Regions from separate parts of the Actinomadura sp. 9N407 genome, predicted to be linked through region 2. Evidence: riboswitches for the same ligand, from Rfam matches in the RefSeq annotation. Region 2 holds a riboswitch; each other region holds the start of a gene.
What was found. Region 2 has a riboswitch for thiamine pyrophosphate ahead of thiC (phosphomethylpyrimidine synthase ThiC). Riboswitches for the same ligand answer to the same signal wherever they lie in the genome.
Positions count from the first base shown of each region.

Region 1: it holds a riboswitch for thiamine pyrophosphate, as region 2 does, so the genes downstream of both, thiO (glycine oxidase ThiO) here and thiC (phosphomethylpyrimidine synthase ThiC) in region 2, are expected to answer to the same signal.
Region 3: it holds a riboswitch for thiamine pyrophosphate, as region 2 does, so the genes downstream of both, ACH34Q_RS43300 (purine-cytosine permease family protein) here and thiC (phosphomethylpyrimidine synthase ThiC) in region 2, are expected to answer to the same signal.

Region 1 is NZ_JBIRAW010000002.1:451,950-459,053, reverse strand. It holds gene ACH34Q_RS04850 (DMT family transporter) at 1-507, opposite strand, end outside; gene ACH34Q_RS04845 (thiazole synthase) at 627-1,433, opposite strand; gene thiS (sulfur carrier protein ThiS) at 1,472-1,684, opposite strand; gene thiO (glycine oxidase ThiO) at 1,720-2,832, opposite strand; TPP riboswitch at 2,822-2,935, opposite strand; gene ACH34Q_RS04830 (NAD(P)/FAD-dependent oxidoreductase) at 3,032-4,264, shown strand; gene ACH34Q_RS04825 (Rv2175c family DNA-binding protein) at 4,303-4,686, shown strand; gene thiE (thiamine phosphate synthase) at 4,866-5,540, shown strand; gene ACH34Q_RS04815 (hypothetical protein) at 5,600-5,764, shown strand; gene ACH34Q_RS04810 (serine/threonine-protein kinase) at 5,772-7,094, opposite strand.
Region 2 is NZ_JBIRAW010000009.1:132,457-139,560, forward strand. It holds gene ACH34Q_RS16560 (sugar phosphate nucleotidyltransferase) at 1-920, opposite strand, end outside; gene ACH34Q_RS16565 (CDP-alcohol phosphatidyltransferase family protein) at 917-1,663, opposite strand; gene ACH34Q_RS16570 (sensor histidine kinase) at 1,709-2,896, opposite strand; TPP riboswitch at 2,980-3,090, shown strand; gene thiC (phosphomethylpyrimidine synthase ThiC) at 3,087-4,820, shown strand; gene ACH34Q_RS16580 (DUF1772 domain-containing protein) at 4,955-5,458, opposite strand; gene ACH34Q_RS16585 (NAD(P)H-binding protein) at 5,470-6,312, opposite strand; gene ACH34Q_RS16590 (cupin domain-containing protein) at 6,394-7,104, shown strand, end outside.
Region 3 is NZ_JBIRAW010000047.1:50,612-57,715, reverse strand. It holds gene ACH34Q_RS43310 (ATP-binding protein) at 1-18, opposite strand, end outside; gene ACH34Q_RS43305 (PAS domain-containing protein) at 503-2,365, opposite strand; gene ACH34Q_RS43300 (purine-cytosine permease family protein) at 2,487-3,869, opposite strand; TPP riboswitch at 3,862-3,978, opposite strand; gene ACH34Q_RS43295 (rhodanese-like domain-containing protein) at 4,041-4,376, opposite strand; gene ACH34Q_RS43290 (SSI family serine proteinase inhibitor) at 4,465-4,878, shown strand; gene ACH34Q_RS43285 (Fpg/Nei family DNA glycosylase) at 4,928-5,791, opposite strand; gene ACH34Q_RS43280 (hypothetical protein) at 5,931-6,113, shown strand; gene ACH34Q_RS43275 (hypothetical protein) at 6,221-6,712, opposite strand; gene ACH34Q_RS43270 (hypothetical protein) at 6,805-7,104, opposite strand, start outside.

The DNA of each region.
Region 1 (7,104 bases), on a different contig from region 2:
GGCCGCGAACAGGCACAGCAGGACGCCGAGGAGGCTGGAGCGGCCCTCGCCCGACATCGAGAGCCCCACCACGACCGTGCCGGCGAACGAGATCGCCATCCCGGCCATCAGCCGGGGCGGGAAGCCCTCCTTGAGCAGCCAGCCGCCCAGCAGCGCCATCAGCAGCGGGCCCACGTTGACCACCAGCGCGGCGGTGCCGGCGTCGACCTGCTGCTCGCCCCAGTTGAGCGCGATCATGTAGAGGCCGAACCACAGCACGCCCGAGGCGGCGATCCCGGGCCAGGCGGCGCGCGGCGGCCAGCCCTCCCGGCGGATCAGGCAGATGGCGGCGAGCGCCACGGTGCCGGACAGGAGCCGTCCGAGTGCCAGCGCACCGGGCCCGTAGTCCTCGCCGGCGCTGCGGATGGACACGAAGGCCGACGCCCACAGCACCACCGTGACGGTCGCCGCGGCGATGGCCAGGCGCCGGGCACGAGGCCCGGGCGCCGCTTCTTCCTGCTGCTGCATGCGCTGACCCTAGGTCGGTGACGTTTCTACGGACACCGAACGATCGCCTGCGGTTGCGTTCAGGTCCAGCGAAATTTGCTTCAGCGGTCGGTTTAGCAAGCCTTAACTCTCAGGTCGGCTCAGGCGCCGCTCAGGCCCTCCCAGGGCGACGAGGCCTGCGCGTACCGGCGCTGCGGGATCCGCCCGGCAAGGCGGGCCAGCCGCCCGGCCTCCACCCCGTGCCGCATGGCGGCGGCCATCCGGGCCGGCGACTGCGCGCGGGTGACGGCGGTCGCCAGCAGCACCGCGTCGCATCCCAGCTCCATCGCCAGGGCGGCGTCGCTCGCCGTACCGAGACCCGCGTCCAGGATGACCGGGACGCCCGCCCGCTCCACGATCAGCTCGATGTTGTGCGGATTGCGGATCCCGAGGCCGGAGCCGATGGGGGAGCCCAGCGGCATCACGGCCGCGCAGCCGATCTGCTCCAGGCGGCGGGCCAGCACCGGATCGTCGTTGGTGTACGGGAGCACGACGAAGCCGTCGTCGACCAGCTGCTCGGCCGCCTCGACCAGCTCGATCGGGTCCGGCAGCAGGGTGTGCTCGTCGGCGATGACCTCCAGCTTCACCCAGCTGGTGCCGAGCGCCTCGCGGGCCAGCTTGGCGGTCAGCACCGCCTCGCCCGCGGTGTAGCAGCCGGCGGTGTTGGGCAGCACCCGGATGCCGCACTCGCGCAATACGTCCAGGACCGAGCCGCGCGCCGACGGGTCGACCCGCCGCATCGCGACCGTGGTGAGCGTGGTCCCGGACGCCGTCAGGGCCTCGCGCAGCACGCTCATGCTGGGCGCCCCGCCGGTCCCCATGATCAGCCGGGAATCGACCTGCTCGCCCGCGATGACCAGCGGGCCGTCCGCGCTCCCGGTGCCGTCAGCGTTCTGGTCGCCATTCACGCTCTCGGTGCCATCCACGTTCTCGCTGCCCTCCACGTTCATCCTCCCTGCACGGCGGTCAGCACCTCGAGCCGATCCGCCTCCTTCAGCGTCGTCGCGCTCCAGGCCGAACGCCGGACGACCTCGTCGTTGAGCGCGGCCGCCAGGCCCGCCTCGGCCGCGCCGGAACGCCCGGTGGCGCCGGTGACCGCGTCGGCCACGCTGGTGCCGTCGGGCAGCTCGCACGGCTCGCCGTTGATGATGACCTTCATTGCCTCTCCCATTGCCTTGCCTCTCCCATTTGCCTTTACAGGAAGCGATCCGGGGTGAAGTGGCGGCCGACCTCCGGGACGGTGCCGTCCAGCAGCACCTCGGCCAGGATGTCGGCGCTCACGGGGGTGAGCAGGACGCCGTTGCGGAAGTGGCCCGTCCCGAGGAACAGGCCGGGCAGCGCGGTGGGGCCCATCATCGGGGCGTTGTCGGGCGAGCCGGGCCGCAGCCCCGCCGACACCTCGGCGAACTCCAGCTCGGTGATGCCGGGCAGCAGCTCGCGGGCGTCGCGCAGCAGCTCCCAGAGCCCGCCGGCGGTGACGCGGGTGTCGAAGCCCATCTCCTCCTGGGTGGCGCCGACCACGATCTCGCCGTCGGCGCGCGGGACGAGGTAGATCGACGAGCCCTTCACCAGCCCCCGGGTGCAGCGCTGGATGAACGGCGCGGCCGTACGGAGCCGGAGGACCTGGCCCTTGACGGGACGTACCGGTGGAACGATCCCAGGGGGCAGGCCCTCGATGCCGCCCGACCAGGGGCCCGCGGCCAGCAGCACCGTGCCGGCGCGGATCTCGGTCCCGTCGTCCAGCCGGACCCCGGCCGCGGTGTCGTTCTCGACGATCAGCCCGGCGGCGCGCCGCCGGACGAGCCGTACCCCGTGCCGCTCGGCGGCGGCCAGCAGCGCGGGAGCGAGCCGGCGCGGGTCGATCGAGCCGTCCTCGGGAGCGAGCAGGCCTCCGCGCACACCCGGCGCGAGCATCGGCTCCAGCCGGCGGCACTCGCGGCCGGTGAGCGCTTCGGTGGGGATGCCCAGCGACTCCTGGAAGCGCCGCAGCTCGTCCAGGTACTTCAGGTCGTCGGAGCCGAACGCGACCTCGATGATGCCGTCGGTGCGGTAGCCGGTGCCGAGCCCGGTCAGCTCCTCCAGTTCGGCGACGAACGCGCCGTACCGGTCGCGGGAGGCCAGCCCCAGCCGCAGCAGCGGCTCCTCGCCGTAGGTCAGCTCGCTGACGGGGGTCAGCATGCCCGCCGCGACGGCCGACGCCCCGCTCGCGGGGGCCGGGTCGACCAGGGTGACGGTGGCGCCGCGGGCGGCGGTACGCCAGGCGGTGGCGAGCCCGATGACGCCCGCCCCGACGATCACGATGTCCATCTCCGCTCCCTTCGCCGGCATGATCCGGATCAGGTTCCAGCGGTCGGCGGCCCGGTCAGCCGCCCTCTCAGCCCGGTCGGACCGGGCTCCCGCGCTCGTTCGCCCCCACCCTACGTCCGCCCGCGACCGGATGACATTGGCCACCCGTCTGGACACCTGTCTATGACCCGGAATCGCACCCCGGCTAGGGTGGGCGCCCATGGACAGCGTCATCGTGGTGGGAGGCGGGCTGGGCGGCGTGCGCGCCGTCGAGGCCCTGCGGAGCAAGGGGTACGAGGGCGAGCTGACGCTCGTCTCGGCCGAGCGGCACCGGCCGTACGACCGGCCGCCGCTGTCGAAGGCCGTGCTGGCGGGCGACCGCGACGACACCACGGTCGACGCCGACTGGGACCGGCTGCGCGCCCGGCTGCTGCTCGGCGAGCGCGCCACCGCGCTGCGGCTCGCGCCCGGAGGCGGCGGAACGGTCGCCACGACGGCCGGTGACCTGGCCTTCGACGGGCTGGTCATCGCCACCGGGGCGCGCCCGATCACGCTGCCGGGAGACGGGCCCCAGCACGTCCTGCGGACGATCGAGGACGCCCGCGCCCTGCGCGCCCGGCTCACCGGGGGCGCCCGCGTGGTCATCGTCGGCGCCGGCTGGATCGGCGCCGAGGTCGCCACCGCCGCCGCGAAGAAGGGCTGCGCCGTGACCGTGGTGGAGGCCGCGGACGCCCCGCTCGCCAACGCCATCGGCTCCGGGATCGGGGCCCTCACCGCCCCCTGGTACGCCGAGGCCGGGGTGGAACTGCGGACCGGCGTCAAGGTCGCCGCGATCGAGCACGGCGGGCTCGCCCTGGCCGACGGGGGCCGGATCGAAGCCGACGAGGTCGTGGTGGGCGTCGGCGTCCGGCCCGAACTCGGCTGGCTGGACGGCTCCGGATTGCTGCTCGAACGTGGCATTGTGACCGACGCCTCGTTCCGAACCGGTGTGGAAAGCGACACACCCGGCGAGCCCGGCGAGCCCGGCGCGTACCGGCCGGACGTCGTCGCGGTGGGCGACTGCGCCTCCTGGTGGTCCGCCCGCTACGGGCGCCGGCTGCTCGTCGAGCACTGGGACACCGCCCTCAACGCCCCCGAGGTGGCCGCCGCGACGCTGCTCGGACAGGAGGCCGCGTACGACGCCGCCCCGTACTTCTGGTCGGAGCAGTTCGGCCGGATGGTCCAGTACGCAGGGCATCACCCGGTCGCCGAACGCCACGTACTCCGGGGCGACCCGGCGAGCGGCAAATGGGCCGTGTGCTGGCTGACCGGCGAACGGCTGGAGGCGATCCTCACCGTGAACAGCCCGCGCGACCTCATGCAGGCCAGGCGGCTCATCACCGCCGGCACGCCCGTCGACCCCGCCGTCATCGCCGATCCGGAGGTCCCGGTCCGGCAGGCGGCGCGCTCCTGACGGGTTTGAGCATCGTGGGGGCGTGGTAGCAAGGGGGCGTGACGCAACTGCACGCAACCGTAGAAAGCGCTCTCGACCCCCAGACCGACGCCCTCGCCGGAGAGTGGCTCACCCTCGCGGAGGCGACCCGGCGGCTCGGTATCCGGGCCAACCGGATCAAGCAGCTGATCAGCGAGCGCAAGCTGCTGTCGATCCGCCGCGACAACCAGCCGATGGTGCCCGCCGCCTTCATCCAGGACGGCCAGGTCATCAAGGGGCTCTCCGGCACGCTCAACCTGCTGTCGGACGCGGGCTACAACGATGTCCAGACCCTGCGGTGGCTGTTCACCGCGGACGACACGCTGCCCGGGACCCCCGTCCAGGCGCTGGCCGAGAACCGGGGGACGGAGGTTCGCCGGCGCGCCCAGGCGCTGGCGTTCTGACCCGAGCCGGACGGCCCCCGACCAGGACGAGCACGACCACGTGACAGGATTGCGGGGTCACGCGCGGCGATCCACCGCGCGCGGCCCCGCATCCGTATGCCCAGCACTCTCCATGCCCCGCACTTCCATGCCCCGCACTCTTCCCATGAGCGGCATGCCAGGAAGGAACCGCCCCCACCGTGTCCAGGCACCTGCTCTCCGACCGGGCCGTCGCCCTGCGCGCCCGGCTCAGCCGGGCCCGCCTCTACCTCTGCACCGACGCCCGGGAACGGCAGGGCGACCTGCCCGCCTTCCTCGACGCCGCGCTCGCGGGCGGCGTCGACATCGTCCAGCTCCGCCAGAAGGGGCTGGAGGCCCGGCAGGAGCTGGAGTACCTCCGGGTGTTCCGGGCCGCGTGCGAGCGGCACGGGGCCCTGCTGGCGGTCAACGACCGGGCCGACATCGCCCATGCCGTACAGGCCGACGTCCTGCACCTCGGCCAGGACGACCTGCCGGTCGCGGCCGCCCGGGCGATCGTCGGCGAGGACATCCTGATCGGCCGCTCCACGCACGCCGGAGAGGAGGCCTCGGCAGCCGCCGCCGAGCCCGGCGTCGACTACTTCTGCGCAGGCCCGGTCTGGCCGACGCCGACCAAGCCGGGGCGCGCGGCCCCCGGGGTGAAGCTGCTGCGGTACGTGGCGGCGCGGCCCGAGGGACGGCCCTGGTTCGCGATCGGCGGCGTCGACGCCGCCAACCTCGACGAGGTGCTGGCGGCGGGCGCGCGCCGGATCGTGGTCGTACGGGCGATCACCGAGGCCGAGGACCCGAGGGCCGCGGCCGCCGACCTGGCCCGCCGCCTCCGCGAGGCCTCCTGACCCGAGGGTGTCGATCACCACGGTGTCGATCACCACGGGCGATGGCCGACAATGGAGCCATGACCCAGGGACCCGATGACGAGCGCCCGGTGGACCTGTCGGACGACGATCTGCAGATCCTGCCGGACCGTACCCCCGCCGACACCGACGCGGGCTGGGGCGATTGGCGCGGTGACGGTGACGACGACGCCCGATTGATCGAGGACGTCCCCCCGCACTGGTGAGCTAGGACTAGAAGACCACGCCCAGCGCGAATCCGGCCAGCATGACGGCGCCGAGGGCGATCATCATGCGCCACCGGTAGCGCGGGATCCGCTTGGGCCGCGTCTTGGGCGCCGGGGCCTGGTCGTCGCGCAGCGCCCGGACGAGCTGGCGCGCGGTGGGCCGGGCGGCCGGGTTCTTGTCCAGGCAGCGGGCGGCCAGCTCGCGCAGCGTCCCGTCGAGGTCGCCCAGGTCGGGCCGGCGCGAGGTGATCGCGCGCAGTACGGTCGCGTCGGTGCCGGTACCGGTGCCGGTGCCGAAGGGCGGACGCCCGGTCGCCGCGTACACCATGGTGGCGCCCCAGGCGAAGACGTCGGCGGGCGGCCCGACGGGCTCGTCCTCGATCTGCTCGGGCGCCAGGTAGGCGGTGGTGCCGGCGGTAGCGGCGGCCGCCGACGCGGTGTCGAGGCTGCGGGCGAAGCCGGTGACCTTGGCGCCGTCCGGGCCCAGCAGCACGCGGCACGGTGTGAAGCCGCGGTGCACGACGCCGGCCTTGTGCATCGCCGCCAGCGAGGCGGCGGTGCGCAGCGCGACCTTGCGGAGTCGCGCGGCGGCCAGCGGGCCGTCCTCCTCGACGCTCTCGCGCAGTGAGGGGCCCTCGGCGTACTCGCTGACGATGTAGGGCCGTTCGGCGGCGAGATCGGCGTCCAGCACCCGCGCGGTGTGCCGCCCGGTGACCTGCATCGCGGCCTCGGCCTCCTGCGCGAGGCGGTCGCGGGCGCGCCGGGGCGCCGCCTTGCCGCCGCGCAGCACGCGCACGGTGACCGGCTCGCCGTCCTCCTCGTCGCGGCCGAGGTAGAGGATGCCGAGGCCGTCCTGGCCCAGCCGCTCGACCAGCCGGTAGGGACCCATCCGGCGCGGGTCGTCGGCGGTCAGCCGGCCGCGGCCCGCCGCACCCTCCCTGGCGGAACGGGCGGCCGGTCCCAGCGGCGAGCCGTCGGTGAGGATGCGGTCGGGCCCGCCATCCGCCATGGAACGGAGGGACTCCGCGCGGTCGGAAGCGCCCCGCTCCGGCACGGCGGCCGCATCGGGCCCGTACAGATCAGGTGCGAGGGAATCAGGTGCGAGGAGGTCGGGCGCGCGCAGGTCGGGCGCGGGCAGGTCGCAGCCGGGGGAGCGGTCGCCGGCGTGCCGGTCGGTGCGCGTCCGGCCGCGGCCGGACCGGGCCGTGTCGATGTGCGCGGGCTCTGGCCGTGCGGACTCGGGCCGTGCGGACTCCGTGCCGCCGGAACCGACCGGGACGGGGCGTGCGGAACGGGAGGTCGTCCTCCCGCGGGAGGGATCGTGCGGCACTGGGGACTCC
Region 2 (7,104 bases):
TCGTGCACGATGGCGCGGTGCAGGAACGCGCCCTCCTTGACCACCACGTTGCTGCCCAGCACGGTGAACTCGCGCAGCTCGACGCCCGCCTCGACCTTGGCGTAGTCGCCGACGTACAGCGGGCCCTTCAGGACGGCCTCGGCGTCCACCTCGGCGCCCTCGGCGATCCACACGCCCGGCGACAGCTCGAACCCCTGCAGGTCGACGTCCACCAGGCCGGAGAGCATGTCGGCCTGGGCCTTCATGTAGCTGGCGTGGGTGCCGACGTCCTCCCAGTAGCAGTCTGCGACGTACCCGTACAGCGGCGCGCCCTCGGCCAGCAGCTTGGGGAACACGTCGCCGGACCAGTCCACGGACTCGCCGGTCGCGACGTGGTCGAGGACCTCCGGCTCCATGACGTAGATGCCGGTGTTGACGGTGTCGGAGAACACCTGCCCCCAGGTGGGCTTCTCCAGGAAGCGCTGGATGCGGCCCTCGTCGTCGACGATGATGATGCCGAACTCCAGCGGGTTGGGGACCCGCTTGAGGCCGATGGTGACCATCGCGCCGTTGCGGCGGTGGAAGCGCACCATGTCGGTCAGGTCGATGTCGGTGAGCGCGTCCCCGGAGATCACCAGGAACCGGTCGTCGCGCAGCGCCTCCGCCGCGTTCTTGACGCTGCCCGCGGTGCCCAGCGGGATCTCCTCGGTGGCGTAGCTCAGCGACATGCCGAGCTCCTCGCCGTCGCCGAAGTAGTTGCGGATCAGCGCGGCCAGGAACTGCACGGTGACCACGGTCTCGCTGAACCCGTGCCGCTTGAGCAGCCGCAGCACATGTTCCATGATCGGCCGGTTGACGAGCGGGAGCAGGGGCTTGGGCTGGTTGGCGGTCATCGGACGCAGCCGCGTCCCCTCGCCGCCCGCCATCACAACGGCCTTCATCGCGTGGACTCCGCTCCCTTCTGGTCGCCGGCCGAGGGATCCCGATCGGCGCCCGGCCCCGGACGCGGATCCGGGGGCGGTTCCGGAGGCGGTTCCGGGGGCCCGGCACGGCCGGCCAGCACCAGTTGCCGCGTCTGCGCCCAGTAGAGAAGGGCCGCCCACCAGTACAGGGCCGTCCCCCAGATGGCGAACGACCATCCGATGATCCGCGCGCCCGTGGCCACGGCGCCGTCGTGCCCGCCGAGCAGGAGCAGCGGGAACGCGTAGAGCAGGCACGCCGTCGCGGCCTTGCCGATGAAGTGCACCGGCAGCGCCCCGCCGTACCCCAGCCGGCGCAGCACCGGCACGATCGGCGTGATCGCCACCTCCCTGGCCACCAGCAGGACCACCAGCCAGAGCGGGATGATCTCCCGTACGGTCAGCCCCACCAGGGTCGCCAGGATGTAGAGCCGGTCGGCCGCCGGATCCAGCACGACGCCCAGCCGGCTCATCTGGTTCAGCATCCGCGCGAGCTTGCCGTCCAGCCAGTCCGAGAGACCGGCCACCACCAGCACGCCGAGCGCCCACCAGTCGGCCTCGGCCAGCACCAGCCACAGGAAGAGCGGAACCCCCAGCAGCCGGGCGAAGCTCAGCGCGTTCGGTACCGTCCAGATCCGGCCCCACGCCGCGTCCCGGCCCGGCTCCGGTGACCTGTCGACATCAGGACTCACTGACGCGATCGCCTCCCCTTCCCCAATGACCATGAGCCTATCGTCAGGCCGGGTAAACCCCTCCGTTCGATCCCGGCCCTACCTGGCGTCGGCGCGGCGTCCGGCGCCGGCCGCCGCGCCGAGGGGCAGCAGGGCGGTCACCACGAAGCCGCCCGCGGCGCCCGGACCGGTCTCGACCGTCCCGCCGACGCTGCGGGCGCGCTCGGTCATCCCGATGATCCCGAAGCCGGTGCCCGTGCCGCCGGCGGCGCGGCCGCGGCCGTTATCGGCCACCGTGATCCGCAGCACTCCGCCCTCGCGCTCCAGGGCCACCTCGACGCCGCTCGCCCGGGCGTGCTTGACCACGTTGGTCAGCGCCTCCTGGACGATCCGGTACGCCACGATCCCGGCCTCCGGCTCCTCGCGGCCCTCGCCCCGTTCGGTCAGTACCGCCTCGAGCCCGGCGGCCCGGGCCGCCTCGACCAGCTCGGCGATGCCCGCCGCGCCCGGTGGCACCGCGCGCGGCACGCCGGCGTCCTCGTGCTCGCGCAGCACCTGGAGCGTGGCCCGCAACTCGGTCCGGGTGTCGCGGCAGGTGGCGGCGATGCCGTCGAGCGTGCCGGCGAGTTCGGTGCGGTCCAGCGGCCGATGCGACTTGACCAGGTGGGCGGCCGCGCCCGCCTGCACGCCGATCACCGTGACGCTGTGCGCCAGCAGGTCGTGCAGGTCGCGGGCGATGCGCAGCCGCTCCTCGGCGACCCGCCGGCGGGCCTCCTCGTCGCGGGTGCGCTCGGCCCGCTCGGCCCGTTCGGTGATCGCCGCCATCCGCGCCCGGTGCACCCGCCATCCCTGGACGCCGACGACCACGGCGACGATGGCCTCGATCACACCGACCTGCTCGATGCCGCTGCGCCCGCTCGCGCCCATGGCGAAGATCACAGCGCAGGCGAGCAGCAGCGCGGCGGTTCCCGCCAGGACGGTCCGCACCCGGTGCCCGAGGACCGCGAACGTGAACAGCGCGAAGATCTCGGCGGGGGCGGCCGCGTGATGCTGGTACTGCAGCAGATGGAACGGCAGCGCCAGGGCGACGACCGCGGCCAGCGCGGTCCCGGGACGGCGGCGTCGCCAGGTCAGCGGCACATGCGCCGCGACGAGCATGAGCGTGCCGGGACCGTCGAGCGGGCGGACGCCCGGCCACCTCGCCGCCGCGGCGACCGCGCATCCGGCGAGCCCTGCCGCCAGCAGGGCGTCCAGTGCCGTACCCCGGATCCGGTCTTTGATCACCACAGCGCCAGTCTGCCCGAAACCCGCACCCACCACGAACGGCCCGGCCCTTGGACAGCGGGACGCCCGAGGGCCTAACGTCGGCGGCGACACATCGCGGGTGCCCGGCGAACCGGGCTGAGATAGCGGCTGGTACGGCCGCTGACCGCCGAACCTGTCCGGGTAATGCCGGCGTAGGGAGAGATCAAGTCAGATGGCCGAAACCGTGGTTTCACATGCCCGCAAGACCTACCTGCAGGGCTCGCGCGCCGATGTGCGGGTGCCGATGCGGGAGGTACCGCTGACCGACGGCGGCGCCGTGGTGCTGTACGACACGTCCGGGCCGTACACCGATCCCGCGTACGAGGCGGACGTGCGGCGCGGGCTTCCGGCGCTGCGCGAGGCGTGGATCGCCGGGCGCGGCGACACCGCCGGGTACGAGGGCCGTTCCGTGCGGCCGGAGGACGACGGGCGCGGGTCGTCCGATCCGCTCAGGGACCGGGCGGCGTTCCCCGAACGCCGCCCGCGCAGGTCCACCGGAGGGGCGGTGACGCAGCGCGCCTACGCCCGGCAGGGAGAGATCACGCCGGAGATGGAGTTCGTGGCGCTGCGCGAGGGCGTCGAGCCGGAGTTCGTGCGGAGCGAGCTGGCCGCCGGGCGGGCGGTGCTGCCGGCCAACGTCAACCATCCCGAGATCGAGCCGATGATCATCGGCAGGAACTTCCTGGTCAAGGTCAACGCGAACATCGGCAACAGCGCGGTGGCGTCCTCGATCGAGGACGAGGTCGAGAAGATGACCTGGGCGGCCCGCTGGGGCGCCGACACGATCATGGACCTGTCCACCGGCCGGGACATCCACACCACCCGCGAGTGGATCCTGCGCAACTCCCCCGTCCCGGTCGGCACCGTGCCGCTCTACCAGGCGGTGGAGAAGGTCGGCGGCGACCCGGCCGCGCTCACCTACGAGGTCTTCCGCGACACCGTGATCGAGCAGGCCGAGCAGGGCGTCGACTACATGACCGTGCACGCGGGCGTCCTGCTGCGGTACGTGCCGATGACGGCCCGGCGCAAGACCGGGATCGTCTCGCGGGGCGGCTCGATCATGGCCGCCTGGTGCCTGGCCCATCACGAGGAGAACTTCCTCTACACGCGCTTCCGCGAGCTGTGCGAGATCTTCGCCGCGTACGACGTGACCTGGTCGCTGGGCGACGGGCTGCGGCCGGGCTCGATCGCCGACGCCAACGACGAGGCGCAGTTCGCCGAGCTGCGCACCCAGGGCGAGCTGACCCGGATCGCGGCCGGGTACGGCTGCCAGGTGATGAACGAGGGCCCGGGGCATGTCCCGATGCACAAGATCAAGGAGAACGTGGACCGGCAGCAGGAGTGGTGCGACGGGGCGCCGTTCTACACCCTCGGGCCGCTGACCACCGACATCGCGCCGGGCTACGACCACATCACCTCGGCGATCGGCGCCGCGATGATCGGCTGGCACGGCACCGCGATGCTCTGCTACGTCACCCCGAAGGAGCATCTGGGGCTGCCCGACCGCGACGACGTGAAGGCGGGGATGATCGCGTACAAGATCGCCGCCCATGCCGCCGACCTGGCCAAGGGGCATCCGGGCGCCCAGGCGTGGGACGACGCGCTGTCGGACGCGCGGTTCGAGTTCCGCTGGGAGGACCAGTTCAACCTGGCGCTGGATCCGGAGACGGCGCGCTCGTTCCATGACGAGACGCTGCCCGCCGCGCCCGCCAAGACCGCGCACTTCTGCTCGATGTGCGGCCCGCACTTCTGCGCGATGAAGATCACACAGGATGTGCGCCGGTACGCCGACGAGCGCGGGCTCGCCGGGCCGGAGGCGCTGGACGCGGGGATGCGCGACAAGGCGGCCGAATTCACCGGTTCGGGCGGCCGGATCTACCTGCCGGTGACCGGATCCGGCGACTGACCCGATTCCGGGTCCCCCCGTTCGCCCGGACTCACGCGGCCAGGGACGCCAGGGCCGCGCGTACGGGCCCAGGCCCAGGACGATGGACGGCGCGGGTGACCGTGGTGGTCACCCCCCCCGTCCGTGCCCCCGTGTCAGGCGTTCCGGCCCCACACGTACAGGCCGAGCGCCATCACCAGCACGCTGATCGCGCTCGCCACGCCCCGCAGCGTGTTCCAGGCGGTCCAGCGCGAGGAGTAGTCGGTCCAGATCCTGGCCGCCTCGGCGGGGTCGGCCGGGATCTTGGTGACGTCCAGCGCCTCGTTCATCGGCACGTTCACGATCACGGTCGGCAGGAACGCGCCCAGCAGGTAGATCCCGGCCGCCACGAAGAACAGCACCGCCGCCGAACGCTGGCCCAGGAGCAGCAGCGCCCCGCCCGTGGCCAGGCCGGCCAGCGGCGCGCCCGTGAAGTGGCTCAGGAAGACCGGGTTGAGGATTTTCTGGTTGATGCTCTGCATCGCCGCTATCGCGCTGCCCGCCTTGACGGCGTCCAGCCCGGGCATCACCGCGGTCGAGAAGGCGAGGAAGACCCCCGACACCCCGGTGGTGAGCAGCATCGCGAGCGTCGCCGCAACAGCGGCCAGCGTGAATTTCATCAGGTTTCCTTTCAGCTCCACACGCCGCTGGCGGCGGTGTCGCGGGCGAAGTCGGCGAAGTCCCGGGGCTCGCGGCCCAGGGCGCGCCGGACACCGTCGGCCGGGCGCGCGTTGCGCCCGTCCAGCACGGTGGTGAACAGGTAGAGGAGCAGTTCGCTGACCTCGTCGGGGACCCCGTGCTCCTTGAGCGCGGCGGCGTACCCGTCGGCGGGCACCGAGGTAAAGTGGATCTTACGGCCGGACGCCTCGGCGATCTCGGCGACCGCCTCGGCGAAGGTCAGCGCGCGGCGGCCGGTGATCTCGTACGTCCGGCCCACGTGGCCGTCCTCGGTCAGCGCGGCGACCGCCACGTCCGCGATGTCGTCGGCGTCGGCGAACGGCTCGGGCACGTCCCCGGCCGGGACCGCCACCTCGCCCGCCAGCACCCCGTCCAGCAGGTAGTCCTCGCTGAAGTTCTGGGCGAACCAGCTGGCCCGCAGGACCGTCCACTCGGCGCCGGCGTCCTTGAGCGCCTGCTCGGCCACCTTCGCCTCGTCCTCGCCGCGCCCCGACAGCAGCACGACCCGGTCCGCGCCCGCCTCCACCGCCGCCGCGCCGAACGCCCCGATGTCCTCGGCCGCGCCCGGCACCGTCAGGTCCGGGTAGTAGGCCATGTACACCGCGTCCACGCCGTCGAGGACGGCCTTCCAGGTCGACCGGTCCTTCCAGTCGAACGGGGGCTCCCCGGACCGCGACCCGACCCGTACGGGAACGCCGCGCTCCTCCAGCCTCCGCACCACCCGGCGGCCGGTCTTGCCCGTTCCGCCCAGGATCAGCTTCGTCGATGCGTTCGAGTTGTTCGTGTTGTCCGTCATGCCCATCAGTCAACCGAGCGGCGGACTCCGCGGACATCGTCGAGAGACTGGACCGCATACGCGAGCGTCTAATCTGAGCGCATGGACGCGCTGACCGACCTGCTGGACGGCCCCCGGGCCCGCGGCGCGTTCCTGCTGCGCGCGACGATGAGCGCGCCGTGGAGCATCCACTGCGCCGACGAGGCGCCGCTCAGCCTGTTCGCGATGGTGCGCGAGCACGCGTGGGTCCTGGCGGACGGCTTCGCCCCGGTCCGGATCGGGCCGGGCGACATCGTGATCGCGCGCGGACCCGAGCCGTACACCGTCGCCTGCGATCCCGCCGCGCCCGTGACGGTCATCATCAATCCCGGGCAGTCGTGCTCCGCGCCGGACGGGCGGAGCACGACCGAGGAGATGTGGTTCGGCGTACGGAGCTGGGGCAACGACCCCGGCGGCGCGACCGTGATGCTGATCGGCACGTACCCGATGCGCGGCGCCGTCACCCAGAAGCTGCTGGCCGCGCTGCCGCCGCTGATCGTGCTGTCCGCGGACACGCTGGACTCGCCGCTGCTGCGGCTGCTCGACCAGGAGATCGTCAAGGACGACCCCGGCCAGGACGTCGTGCTCGACCGGCTGCTCGACCTGCTGCTGATCGCCGTGCTGCGGACCTGGTTCTCGCGTCCCGAGGCCGAGGCGCCCGGCTGGTACCGGGCCGCCGGCGATCCCGTCGTCGGCCCCGCGCTGCGGCTGCTGCACGACGACCTCGCCCATCCGTGGACGGTCGCCACCCTCGCGGAGAAGAGCGGCGTCGCC
Region 3 (7,104 bases), on a different contig from region 2:
GACGCTCGACGCCCTCACCTCCCGTGACCTTGTCCGCACAGTGCCTTCCAAGTACCTGGCTTCCCAGTACGACGCGGCTTCTTCGTACCGGGTGCCTTCCCGGTACGAAGCGGCCTTCCGATAGACCGTGTTCCGAGAGGCCATCGCCCTTCGGTAGGACCGAAATGCCCGATAGTGGCCACCCGGAAACCTGGACGAAACACCCTGCCCCCCGCTCAACGAGCGACTGACCCTCCAGTCACGGCCTTCATCGCCCGTACGGGACCGGCTCCACGAGCCTCTCCCCGACCGCCAACATCCGCATACAAATATCTATGGATCTATCCAGCCAACGGCGGATTACTCCTCACACGTGCGTTTCGTCCGTCACACTGGCGTCGCCGGAACGTTCCAGTGGCCGGGCCTCCCGGAAAGATCACTTTTCCGTTGCGCAGGTCAGCGCGGGGGCAGCGGATCTCAAGTCGCGCTCAGGCCGGTAACAAGGCCATGACCAGCGGACCGGTCACTCGGCCTGCTTGAGGCGGAGGCACATCCGGGTCCCGGTACGGTCATCGTCGCCCTTGGCGGGGTGCGCGGAGATCTCGCCACCCTGCGCTTCTGTGAGGCGTTTCACAATGTAGAGGCCGAGCCCGATACCGCCGAAGCGCCGCCGGTCGCCCGCCTCGCCCTGGACGAAGCGCTCGAAGATGCGGTCATGGTCGCCGTGCGCGATGCCGATCCCCTCGTCCACCACCGAGACGACGAGGTCGCCGTCCTCGCACCGGGCCTGGACCTGGACGCGGCCACCGTCGGGTGAGTACTTGAAGGCGTTCTCCAGCAGCTGGCCCAGCACGATGTCGGTGGCCAGCGCGTCGCCGCGGGCCGGCGGCAGGTCGGGCGCGATCTCCAGCTCGACCCGGTGCAGGTCCGACAGGGAACGGAAGCCCGCGACGACGCCCTCCAGCACCCGGACCAGGTCGAACGACTCGATCGTCACCGCCAGCTCGTCGGCCCCGGCCCGGGCGCCGCGCAGCAGGTGCTCGACCAGGCGGCCGAGCGACTGGGCGCGCTCGGCGATGGTCGCGACGGCGGCCCGGCGGTCGGCGTCGGGCATCTCGTCCCACCGGTTGGTCAGCGTGCTGGCGAACCCCTGGACGACCGTCACCGGGGTGCGCAGCTCGTGGCTGGTGGTCGCCAGGAAGAGGTCCTTGGCCTCCTCGAGCGCCTTGGCCTCGGTGACGTCGCGGAAGTCGACGACCAGCTCGTCGGTCTCCTCGATCTCCGCGACGAGCACGTTCAGCCAGACGCCGCTCTCCAGCGGGATGGTCAGCATCTCGCCGAGCGCGGGCATCTCGAACGGCAGCGGGCGGCCGACCGCGTCCTCGGGCGGGATGCCGGTGAGGGAGTGCGCGGCCGGGTTCCACTGGCGGACGAGCCCGTCGCGGTCGAGGACCGCGATGCCGTCCGCGCTGGAGTCGATCACCGCCCGCTCGTGCGCTCGCTGCCGGACGACCTCCGCGTACGCGACGGCGTTGCCGACCGCGACCCCGGCGTGCCCGGCCAGAAGTTCCAGCAGTTCCAGCTCCGTGTGCCCGACCTTGCGCCCGGAGAACAGCGCGTACAGGGCACCGTACGGGCGGTTCTGCAGGAACGAGAGCCCGAGCGCGACCGTGTGCAGTCCGGGCAGCTCGGACCAGATCAGATCGTCCAGCCGCCGCTCGCCGGTGGCCAGCTTGACGGTCTTGCCGGACCGCATCAGCTCGCCGACCAGGCTGGTGCGCAGGTCGGCGGTCGTGCCGCGCATGTGGTCGGGCAGCCCCGACATGCTCACCAGCCGCAGCCGCTCGCCGTCGATCCGGACGAACCCGCCCGCGTCGGCACCGGTCAGCTCGATCAGCGCGGACGTGATCCGGTCGAGCACGACCGCCAGATCGAGCTCGGCGTTCAGGTCGGCGACGATGTCGTTCAGCCGCCGCACCAGCCGGGCCCGCTCGGCGGTGTGGTGCTGCGCGACGTCGTCCTCCTCGACCGGGTGGTAGACCCCGACCCAGCCCAGCAGCGCGCCGTCGCGGGACTTCAGCAGGCTCGTGTCGATCCGTACGTCGATCAGCCGCCCGTCCCGATGGAACCGGCGGGTGGCGATGGAGATCTGGCCGCCGTCGCCGGTCCGGCGGGTGAGCAGCCGTTCCTGTACCGCGTTGTGCTCGGCCTTCAGCTCGTCCGGAACGATCGGCAGCACCCGGCCGAGCAGCTCCTCGGCGCTCCAGCCGAACATCCGCTCGGCGGCCGGGTTCCAGACCGTGACCCGGAACCCGTCGTCGACGGCCACGATCGCATCCGCGGCGCATTCGATAACGGCGCGGGCGATCGGGTCGTGAACATGCATCTGCACGACTGTCATCGTGCCACCGAGGCGAGGCCCGCCGCCGGGCAACCGCAGTGGAAAAGTTCCTACGTAGGGCCACCGTTTACCGGAAGAACACCACGTCACGACCCGAAAGCGGCGATTACCTCTGGCCACGCCGCGCCGGCCGGCCGAGCCGTCCGATCGCCACCGCGGCCAGCCCGGCGATCAGGAACGACAGCAGCGAGGCGCTCATCCAGCCCTGCGGGGTGAAGCCGATCAGGCCCTGCACGTCCTGCCAGAAGGCCGCCCACCAGCTCACCGCGCCAGGATAGATCAGCTGGTACGCGACGAAGCCGATCGCCCAGGCCGCGATCATCCCCCAGCGGGACGGCGCCGTCCGCGAGGTGTCCCAGCCCAGGCCCTCGGCGTCCGCGGCACCGATCGCGGCCCGCCAGCGGCCCCGGCCGAGGAAGAAGTCCGCGGCCAGCACGCCCAGCAGCGGCACGAAGACCGAGCCGATCAGCGACAGGAACGCGGCGTAGTCCCCGATGTTCAGCAGCAGCGCCAGCCCGGTGATCCCGGCGCCGAGCGCGATCGTCAGCACCCGGCGGTCGGCGCGCGGGACGAGGTTCTGGATCGAGACCGCGGTGGAGTAGACGTTGGCGAACGACTGGTCCGCCTCCCGCAGCACGAACACCGCGAAGAACAGAACGCCCAGCGTGACGCTCAGGAACGGGTCGAACACCTTGGACGAGTCGCCCGCCACCAGGGCCAGCGCCAGGAGCCCCAGCATGTACGCGAAGATCTGCGTCACCGAGTATCCGACGGCGGCGGCCCCGAAGGCCCCCTTGGCCGAACGGGCGTGCCGCGTGTAGTCCGCGGCCACCGGGACCCACGAGATGGAGACCGCCAGCGCCGCGTCCGCCCCGATCCAGAACCCTCCCCACGAGCCCACGGTCAGGTCGGGCAGCGGCTCGCGCAGCAGCTGGACGTAGAAGTAGACCAAGGCCACCAGCACCGCGACCGTCACGTACCGGCGCAGCATCCGTACCGAACCCAGCGGCCAGATCGTCAGCACGGTCGTGAGGATCCCGGCCGCGACCACGTACACCCACCGGGGTATCCCGTCCCACAGCGCGCTCGCCGCGTCCGCGATCACGATCAGCTCGAACGTGCCCCAGCCGATCAGCTGGGCGATGTTGAGGACGGTCGGCACGTACGAGAGCCGGGCGCCGAACAGCCCGCGCAGCAGCACCATCGCGGGCTGCCCCGTCCGCGCGCCGGGGGCCGCCGCCAGGCCCAGCATGAGCCCGCCCAGCGCCGTGCCCACGGCCATCGCGACGATCCCGGCCATGATCGACAGCGTCGGCAGGCCGTTCTCGTCGGGGGCCAGCACGGTGTACGCGCCGGAGAAGGCGAAGAGGCTGACGCCGAGATTGCCCCAGAACGCGCTCTGGTCCCAGAAGCCCAGCACCTTCGGGGCGGGCTCATCGAGGGTGAACGGGACCTCGTCACGAGGGCGCGACTGGACCTTGGACGTCACGGGACACACTCCCTACGCCGGCATTACCCGGACAGGTTCATGCGGTCGGCGACGCCGTGTCCCTATCGCCCTCTCAGCCCGGTCGGCCCGAGCTCCCGCGGTTATCGGTCGAAGCCGATCATAACCGTCAAACGGCCCGCGCCCGTTCAGCCGACCCGCGCCCGCGCCCGTTCAGGCGACGTACGGCTCCGTCCCGGAGTCGTTCTCCATCGAGCGGCCGCTCTCCACCCACCGCTTCATTCCGCCGTCGACGTTCCTGGCCAGCCAGCCCGCCTGGTTGAGCGCCACCGTCACCTGCGCCGAGCGCACCCCGGACCGGCAGATCACGTAGACCTCCTGGTCACGGGGCACCTCGCCGGCCCGGTCGCTCAGCCGGCCCATCGGAATGTGCACCGCGTGGGGCGCGTGCCCCGCGTCCCACTCCTCCTGCTCCCGCACATCCAGCAGGTACGCGTCCTGTGGAACGTCTTTCGCGTCCACCGCCGGGACATCGTCCCCGAAATTCATCACGCCTCCATGGAACCGCGCGGAACCCCCCCGCGTCGAATCACGCATGCGGTATCGGACGCTCCTTTTCACGACGCCCGGCCTAGCCATGATCCTGTCATTGGCCGCCTGTGGCGACGAACAGGCCAACGGCCCGTCCGCCGACAAGCCCTCCGCCACCACGTCCGTCCAGCCCTCGGGCCAGGACTCCCTGACGATCGAGGTCAAGGCGTCCGCCCAGGCACCGGCCAAGACGTGGAAGCTGAGCTGCGACCCGGCGAACGGCGACCACCCCAAGGCGCAGCAGGCCTGCGCCGCACTCGGCAAGGTCAAGGAACCCTTCAAGCCCGTCCCGCCCGACCAGATGTGCACCAAGATCTACGGCGGTCCCGAGGTGGCCACCGTCAAGGGCACCTGGCAGAACGAACGGATCAACACCCGGTTCACCCGGGCCGACGGCTGCGAACTCAACCGCTGGTCCAAGGTGGCCCCGCTCTTCGGCGACGTCCCCAAGGTCCGCTGACCACCTCGATCCGCTGACCACTACTGCCCGCTGACCACCTCGGCGCTCGCTACTTGAGAAGCCGTGACATCCGCCGGTCCGCCAGCGGCTTCCCGCCGGTCTGGCAGGTCGGGCAATACTGCAGCGAGGAGTCGGCGAACGACACCTCCCTGACCGTGTCCCCGCAAACGGGGCACGGCTGACCGGCACGCCCGTGCACCCGCAGCCCGCTCTTCTTCTCCCCCTTGAGATCCTGGGCGGCGACCCCGCGGGCCCGCTCCACGGCGTCCCGCAGCGTGCCCACGATCGCCTCGTACAGGCCCTCGATCTCCTCCTCGGTCAGCGATGAGGAGATCTTGAACGGCGACATCCGCGCGACGTGCAGAACCTCGTCCGAGTAGGCGTTGCCGATCCCCGCGATCACCTTCTGATCCCGCAGCAGCCCCTTGATCTGCGTCCGCCGCCCCCCGACGATCCCGGCCAGGGTCTCCTTGGTGAACGCCCCCGCCAGCGGATCGGGTCCGAGGGTCGCCACCCCGGGCACCTCTTCCGGGTCTCGTACGACATAGACGGCCAGGCCCTTCTTGGTGCCCGCCTCGGTCAGATCGAACCCGGAGCCGTTGTCCAGATGCACGCGCAGCGCCAGCGGATTCTTGCCTCCCGGCCTGGCCGGCTTGACGGGCATCTCCTCCCGCCACCGCAGCCACCCGGCCCGCGCGAGATGCATCACCAGGTGGAGCCCGTCCACATCGACATCGATGAACTTCCCGTACCGTCCGACCCCGGTCACCGTCAGCCCGCCCAGCGACGTGATCGGCGGGTCGTACGTCTTCAGCGCGGAGATCGCGAGAACGTCCACGCGCGCGACCACATGGCCGACCGCGTGCTCCCGCAGGAACCCGGCCAGCGACTCGACCTCAGGCAACTCAGGCATGCCTCAAGTATCCGCGAAACCACTGACAACCGAATCCCCAGCTCACGGGCTTGCCCGAACGCCATGCTCCTGTCACGGCCGGTACTAGCTCCGCCACCTGAGGAAACACTCCTTGATGGAACCACCCCCAGGAGCCGCCGTGAAGATCAGCAAGTACTGGAAGGGCGTCATCGCGGGCGCCGGGCCCGTCCTCTACGCCGTCCAGGCCGCCGTGACCGACAGCCAGGTCACCACCTCGGAGGGGATCACGATCGGCCTCGCCGTCCTGGTCGCCCTCGGCGTCTACGCCGTACCGAACCGTACGGCGGCCAGGCAGCAATAGAGCCCGCACACGGCAACCCAAGGTCGTGATCTTGTGGTTGCCGGGAGTGACGGGTGGTGTCAGCAGGCGCGGGTCGTCCGGAGCCGCCCCGCCATCTCCGGACGGTCTCAGGCGTTGGTCCGCCCTTCCTGGACGGCCGTTTCGTGGAGCGCCTGCTGCCGGCGGTCAATCTGCGCGTGCAGCCAGTCTCGCCAGGACGGCCTGCGCTCCTGCCCCGTGACCAGAATCGAGTACGGGGACATGTCGTTGTAGTCCCGCAGCAACGTGTAGCCCGCCGTCTCCAGGATGTCCGCGACCGCGTCGCTCATGATCTTCGAGACGGTGCCCGAATAGCGGATGGCCGCGTCGTCCCGGCGCCCCTCGCTCAGCGCGTCCATGGCGGCGGAGCGCAGCATGAAATGCGTCTTCCAGTCGACGACCACACCGCCGCCGCTCTCATCGTCGAGCGGATCGATCTCCACCAGCACACCGGTGCCGAGCGTGCTGCTCTCCGCCGCGACGGGCAGCCCGGCGGCGCTCAGCTCGTCCCGGACGTCCGCCGCCAGCACGCGGCGGCGCCGCAGAACCTCGTCGTCAGCGAGTTCTGGTTGCCATGTCATGGAGGAATGATCGTGAACAGTGCCCTTGTCCGCAAGGCCCGGTCATTCCAGCGGGTGGCCGGCGAGGCGGTTCCGGTGGTGGAACCAGCCGGTCAATCCATTCCTTGCTCCAGGAACCGCTCGACGAACCCGGCTGCGTCGGCGGCCTGGAATCGTTCGCGATGGCGAGTCACCGGGTCGACCAGTTCCGCGATGCCCTCGCCCCACTCGACGCGTCGGATCTGGCCGCGGCGGTTCTCCGCCTCGACCCAACCGCTGCCGATCTCGTCGATGACCCTCATCTCGCGCTCCAGCCGTGCCGCGGGAGCGAGCATGCGATGACCGCTCTCACCGGCCCGCAGGCCGGTCCGCGGGTTCTCGTAGCGCATCCGCAGGAACGGCTGACGCTGCCG